Aliamphritea hakodatensis: one gene and its partner. The protein of the gene in region 1 interacts with the protein of each later gene in a pairwise test. Links are inferred from orthologs where the notes say so. Each region holds a gene or a part of one and is shown on either strand. Other genes may lie near its edges.

Evidence for each region.
Region 2: the proteins of hslU (region 1) and PCI15_RS08650 interact in binary tests that used the Escherichia coli proteins (3 or more experiments, as listed by UniProt). The link is inferred for Aliamphritea hakodatensis from one-to-one orthologs.

The regions. Positions count from the first base shown.
Region 1 is NZ_AP025281.1:4,707,677-4,710,816, reverse strand. Bases 1-2,791 are described here. They hold hslU (ATP-dependent protease ATPase subunit HslU), read right to left. Parts: upstream 2,165-2,791; coding sequence 836-2,164; downstream 1-835. Other genes in these bases: hslV (ATP-dependent protease subunit HslV), read right to left, coding at 2,186-2,719; PCI15_RS21245 (gamma-butyrobetaine hydroxylase family protein), read right to left, coding at 398-772; ubiE (bifunctional demethylmenaquinone methyltransferase/2-methoxy-6-polyprenyl-1,4-benzoquinol methylase UbiE), read right to left, coding at 1-261. Also shown: PCI15_RS21230 (SPOR domain-containing protein), read right to left, coding at 2,870-3,140. UniProt on the Escherichia coli protein: ATPase subunit of a proteasome-like degradation complex; this subunit has chaperone activity. The binding of ATP and its subsequent hydrolysis by HslU are essential for unfolding of protein substrates subsequently hydrolyzed by HslV.
Region 2 is NZ_AP025281.1:1,897,168-1,900,383, reverse strand. The notes cover bases 229-3,216. They hold PCI15_RS08650 (cell division inhibitor SulA), read left to right. Parts: upstream 229-1,479; coding sequence 1,480-1,953; downstream 1,954-3,216. Other genes in these bases: topA (type I DNA topoisomerase), read right to left, coding at 2,881-3,216; PCI15_RS08640 (DUF6586 family protein), read right to left, coding at 2,301-2,798; PCI15_RS08645 (hypothetical protein), read right to left, coding at 2,016-2,273; lexA (transcriptional repressor LexA), read left to right, coding at 873-1,475; dinG (ATP-dependent DNA helicase DinG), read right to left, coding at 229-775. Also shown: more of dinG, read right to left, coding at 1-228. UniProt on the Escherichia coli protein: Component of the SOS system and an inhibitor of cell division. Accumulation of SulA causes rapid cessation of cell division and the appearance of long, non-septate filaments.

The sequences.
Region 1 (3,140 bases):
CACCAGGCGGGAGAAACGCATGGTCAGGTCGCCGGTGCCGCCGGCAATGTCCAGTACCTGATGGCCACGGCGTACGCCGCTCTGTTCGATGGTCAGCTTTTTCCAGATCCGGTGAACGCCGCCAGACATCAGGTCGTTCATGACGTCGTATTTGCTGGCAACGGAGTGAAATACGTCCGCAACTTTGCCGGCTTTTTCGTCCACATTTACTTGTTCAAAACCAAAGTGTGTCTGGTCCTGGGATTTCTTCTGATCGGTCATGGCGGGCCTGTCTGAATAAAGCGCTTCTAATTAGGTGGGGATTTTACAGAGCTGTGTTGCGCTTGTCTTGGTTTATGTCAAAGGAGATGGGGAATTCTCCGGTGCGCAGTGGCACCGGAGGGGGGATCGTCAGCGTTCAGAGGCCGCGGGCGATCATATTGTTGTTGCGGGTTTCACCGGCGTCGGCGAGGTCCTGCAGGTATTTATCCCAGTAGGCCTGTTGATTAGTGCACAGTTCGTAGAGGTAGTCCCAGGTGTATAGGCCGCTGTCGTGACCGTCATCGTAGATGATCTTCAGGGCGTAGTTACCGCTGGGTTCAATGCCTTTAATGCCAACAAACTGCTTACCGGTTTGCAGCACTTCCTGACCTTTACCGTGGCCGCGCACTTCTGCAGACGGCGAGTGTACCCGCAGGTATTCGGCTGTCAGTTCATAGGTTTCACCGGGGTATATGAGTTCCAGCGTGCGGGACTTCTGATGCAGCTTTATATCTTGTGGGAATTTACTCATGGTCATGCTCCGGCAACCTGACCGGCGGGGCCGGTCAGGTTGCTGTGTGTTCAGGCTCTGGCGTTACAGGATGTAGTGACTCAGATCTTCGTTCTGGCTCAGTTCACCCAGTTGCTCGTCGACATAGGCCCGGTTGATTTCAATGGTCTGGCCGTCTTTGTCGGAGGCCGTGAAAGAGACTTCTTCCAGCAGGCGTTCCAGCATGGTGTGCAGGCGGCGTGCCCCGATGTTTTCGGTGCGTTCATTGATCTCGAATGCCAGCTCTGCCAGACGGTTGATGCCGTCTTCCACGAAGGTAACGGTCAGGCCTTCGGTGGCCAGCAGGGCGCGGTACTGTTCAGTCAGTGAGGCGCTTGGTTCGGTCAGGATGCGGCGGAAGTCGTCCGGCGTCAGGGCGTTCAGTTCAACGCGGATCGGCAGGCGGCCCTGCAGTTCCGGAATCAGGTCTGACGGCTTGGCCAGATGGAAGGCACCGGAGGCGATGAACAGAATGTGGTCGGTCTTGATCATGCCGTACTTGGTGGACACGGTGCTGCCTTCGATCAGTGGCAGCAGGTCGCGCTGTACACCTTCACGGGAAACATCTGCACCCTGGCCTTCACGCTTACATACCTTGTCGATCTCATCCAGGAAGACGATACCGTTCTGCTCAACGGCTTCAACGGCCATTTGCTTGAGGTCGTCGTCGTTGACCATTTTCGCGGCTTCTTCGTCAATTGCCTGTTTCAGGGCTTCTTTGACTTTCACGCGGCGCGGCTTGGCCTGGTTGTTACCCAGGTTAGAGAACATGCTCTGCAGCTGGTTGGTCATTTCTTCCATGCCCGGCGGGGCCATGATTTCCACGCCCATTTGCGGCTGGCTCAGTTCAATTTCAATTTCTTTGTCGTCCAGCTTGCCTTCACGCAGTTGCTTGCGAAACAGCTGACGGGTGGCGCTGTCCTGCTTTTCTTCCGGCTGGTCGAAGCCTGTCGGGCGGGCCGGTGGCAGCAGGGCGTCCAGAATGCGCTCTTCCGCGGCATCTTCTGCACGGAAACGGACTTTTTCCATTTCCTGTTCACGCAGCATGGTGATGGCGGTGTCCATCAGGTCGCGAATAATGGTTTCAACGTCGCGGCCTACGTAGCCTACTTCGGTGAATTTCGTCGCTTCAATTTTGATGAAGGGGGCGTTGGCCAGCTTGGCCAGACGGCGGGCGATCTCGGTTTTACCGACACCGGTCGGGCCGATCATCAGAATGTTTTTCGGGGTTACTTCAACGCGCAGCTCGGCATCCAGCTGCATGCGACGCCAGCGGTTACGCAGGGCGATGGCAACGGCGCGCTTGGCGTCGTCCTGACCGACGATGTGGCGGTCCAGTTCGTGAACAATTTCGCGGGGGGTCATGTTAGACATTATAAAAAGCTCCGGCGTCGCTTAAGCAGTTTCTGCTTCAAGCTGTTCGATAGTCAGGTTGGCGTTGGTGAATACGCAGATGTCTGCGGCGATCTGCAGGCTTTTTTCAACGATGTCACGGGCGGGCAGTTCGGTGTTGTCGACCAGTGCACGGGCGGAGGCCAGTGCAAAGTTGCCGCCGGAACCGATGGCGATGACGCCGTCTTCCGGTTCGATGATGTCGCCGCTGCCGGAAATCAGGTAAGTCTTTTCTTTGTTGGCAACCAGCATCAGCGCTTCCAGTTTGCGCAGTACGCGGTCGCTGCGCCATTCGCGGGCCAGATGAACCACTGAATTGAAGATGTTGCCCTGGTGTTTGTCCAGCTGCTGCTCGAACAGATCCAGCAGGGTGATAGCGTCGGCTGTGCTGCCTGCGAAACCGGTAATTACCTGATGCTTAGGTAACTGGCGTACTTTACGGGCGGTCCCTTTCATTACGGTGTTGCCGAGGGATACCTGGCCGTCGCCGCCGACAACAACCTGGTTGCCGCGTCGTACTGATACTATGGTGGTCATGGGTAAAATAAAGTCCCGTATCGGTTCGTGATTGACTATCAATATGGGACTGGATGGGGATATTTCAATAGGTGGCGGCCAATTAAGCAGATAATTGGCCGCACTCAGACACGTGGCTGATTGTTTTTAAGCCGGCGCATGGAGCGCCGGTTATTTGGCAACCCGCAGTAACGGGTCGATGTTCATCCGCACCAGCTTGTCCTGGGCTTTGTTCAGCTGCAGGCGGCTGTCGAACGGGCCGGCCAGTACCTGATGCCAGAGGCTGCCGTCGCTGTTGGTCACCTTGCGGGTGTGCACGTTGGGCAGGCCCTGAATGATCAGTTTGGCGCGCATCTGTTCGGCATCCTGCGCACTGCGGAATGAGCCGGCCTGCAGAATATATCGCTTCTTCAGCTTTTCTGTTTTCGGCGTGGACTTGTAG
Region 2 (3,216 bases), 2.8 Mb from region 1 along the record:
GGATAGCCCCGCCCCCCAGAGAGAGATCCGCCAGAACAATATCGTGATTAGCAATCACGCATTCAACCTGATCCAGATCCCGCCGTGCCTTAAAAAAGCTGCAGGCACTGAAGTTGGTACAGCGGCGGTTAGTACACTGTAAATGGTCACTGGTTAAGGGTCCCCAGCGGGCATCTTCGATCTCTTCGGTAAGATTATCCCGGTCACCGTCCCAGCGGCCCGACGCGTACTCATTAAGCAGGTGCTTGTAAAAAGTCTCCGTTTCCGGGTCCAGCCGCATCGCCTGTTCATCTTCATACAGTGCGATCTGACCGGTTGAAGCACTTGAATCCAGGTGTTGCTCAACCTTGTTAATACAAAGATAGCGGCCCCGCCCTTTTGCAAGGGTAAAACTCATCGACAATTCAGTATGTTCAAGTACTTCAGGCAAATCTTTGTGCAGTAACTGTTCCTGAAGGGCCACGGTGGCGGTAGACAGAATAATCTTCTTCTTTAAAGCCTTGGCAACCGGAATTGCCGCCAGCAAATAGCCGATCGTTTTGCCCGTCCCGGTTCCCGCCTCTACAACACAGACGTGATTTTCCCCCAGGCGCTGAGCTTTATCGTCAACAGGGATATTACCAATGACTTTAGCCACTTCTGCGATCATCCGCTTCTGACCGGCACGGGCTTTTAAGCCACGGCTGGCTAAAAACTTACTGTAAGCAGTCTGTATCTGTTTTTTAAGATCGTCGGTCAGCACGTCAATCAATCCGTCTGTATGAATGGCGGCCATTCTATCAATAACACTGGATATATAAACATAAAAAATGTTTACAAAAGCAAAATACTGTATATAGTTACAGGCACTGGATAAAAACACAGAGATCATCATGAAACTAACACAACGACAAACCGATGTTCTTGAATGTATAAAACATTACATTGCAACCACCGGCTATCCGCCAACCCGTGCAGACATTGCCCGGGAACTGGGGTTTAAATCTGCTAATGCTGCAGAAGAACACCTCAAGGCGCTGGCGCGTAAAGGCGCAATCGAAATGATACCTGGCACATCACGGGGTATCCGTATTCCCGACCTTGAACAGGAAGCTGCAGGCCTGCCTGTCGTCGGACAGGTCGCCGCAGGTAACCCGATACTGGCTCAGCAACACGTTGAAGACCGCTGCACCATTGCTGCAGACTTCTTTCACCCGCCAGCGGACTATCTCCTGCGGGTACGGGGCACCAGCATGAAGAATGTTGGCATTATGGACGGTGACCTGCTTGCCGTACATCAGTGCAAACAGGCAAAAAACGGAGAAATCGTTGTCGCCCGTATCGAAGATGACGTTACCGTTAAACGCTTCAGAAAAGATGGCAACTTAGTGTACCTGATTGCTGAAAACGAAGAATTTGACCCGATTGTGATCAACCTGGAAGAACAGGAATTGTCTATTGAAGGCCTTGGCGTAGGCGTGATTAGAAGAGGATAACGACATGATGCAGGCAGAACTGGTAACTCAACCCACTCAGAACGCGAATATTCCCCTGATTCGCCCTTCTGACAGCATGTTAACTGAACAGGTATCTCAGCCGATGCCCGCTCTTGCTGGCAAAATCACTGAAATTGTTATGCAAAACAATGATTTTGATCAGTTAACGATGTTACTGCCTTTGCTTGCTCAGTTAAGCCGCGACGATCGCTGGTTTGCCTGGATTGCACCGCCAAGCAGCCTGCCCAAAGCACTGCTTTCGGCTGCCGGCATTGATCTTAACAAGATCATGCTGTTACAACCCGACGCCAGCCACACAACTTATGATCTGGCATGCCAGGCCCTGAAAGCAGGCACCTGCCACGCGGTAATCACCTGGCCCGGAATGCTCAGCAATGAGCAACTAAACGGCCTGGAAAATGCAGCTGAACACGGCGCCAGCCACGGCATTGTGATCCGGGACCGCATAGCCTCATAAAACAGTTTTTATCCGCCATAAAAAAAGCGCCCTGTGGCGCTTTTTTTATGATCGTTAACTGCTCAGTGCAAAACCGGCGGTTTCTCATCTTCCGCACTTTTAAGCTCCTGTGCTTCAGCAGCCTTATTCTGTATTTCTGCAGCCATGTGAATGCCGGCACTCAGCATCACCTTCGCCACATCAAGATGCTGATCCTGCAGGCGCTTTTTCATATCATCCGAGAAGCTGACCCGCATCACAGGCACATCATCGGACTCCATTTCACGCAGTACAACTTCACCACTCTCAAGCTCAACAATTTCCAGAAACAACTCAGCCATCAATAAAACTCTATCTTAAAAAATGAATTACCATTCCTGAGATACAGCGCGTAAGCGCTGTATAACTGAAGACAATGCTTCCAGCCACAATGTGAGACTGGATTGCCGGTCATCATCAGTCAGCATCGTTAAACTGATCTCAGAATGATGCACTACACCGGTTTCATGACTGTCTCCACCCAAAGCAGAAAGCTGTACAAATGTCCGTTGCATCTGCGCCAGCCAGGAGGCGATTTCTGTTTCAAGCATCGCCAGCTCCTGCAGTTCCGGTGATACAAAGTCCGCAGAACATCCTTCAAGTAAGACAACAGCACTGCCTGTATCAGCTGATAACGGGACATTCTGGGCCTCTGCCAATTCACGCAGAAATGACCGGTAAGCCTGTATCAGATGAAATACAACAGACTCATACTGTGCCTGCCGCGCAGGCTCTGACTCACCGTCAGCCAGCGCGCTATATTGCTGCAACTGCAGTTTTGCAAAATACAGTCGCTGATTTGTCAGACTCAAACCACTCAGAGACATACAGGTACCTGCCAAAAAAAAGAAATACTACACATCAATGGCCACAGCAAAAGCCGTGGCCATCAACCCTAAGTGTAGACCCTTACTTCTTAGCTTTCGCTTTAGCCTTTGGCTTTGCCTTCGCGGCTTCAACTACCCAGCTATTACCCTGATAAAAAGCCCGCCAGCCCGTCGCCTTACCCTCTACTTCAGTCATCACATACTGCTCTTTGGTTTTCCGGCTGTAACGGACAATACTCGGGTTACCCTCATCATCCTGAACCGGTGCACTGAACAGGAAGCTGTACTTCGGATCAATTTCTTTCTGGTGCGGCAACAACTCACTGATCTTTGGCGCGCGGGTTTCCCGTTTCCGCGGGAACTGGCTGGCAGCCAGGAACAAACCGGACGCGCCGTCACGCAATACGTAGGTGTCCTC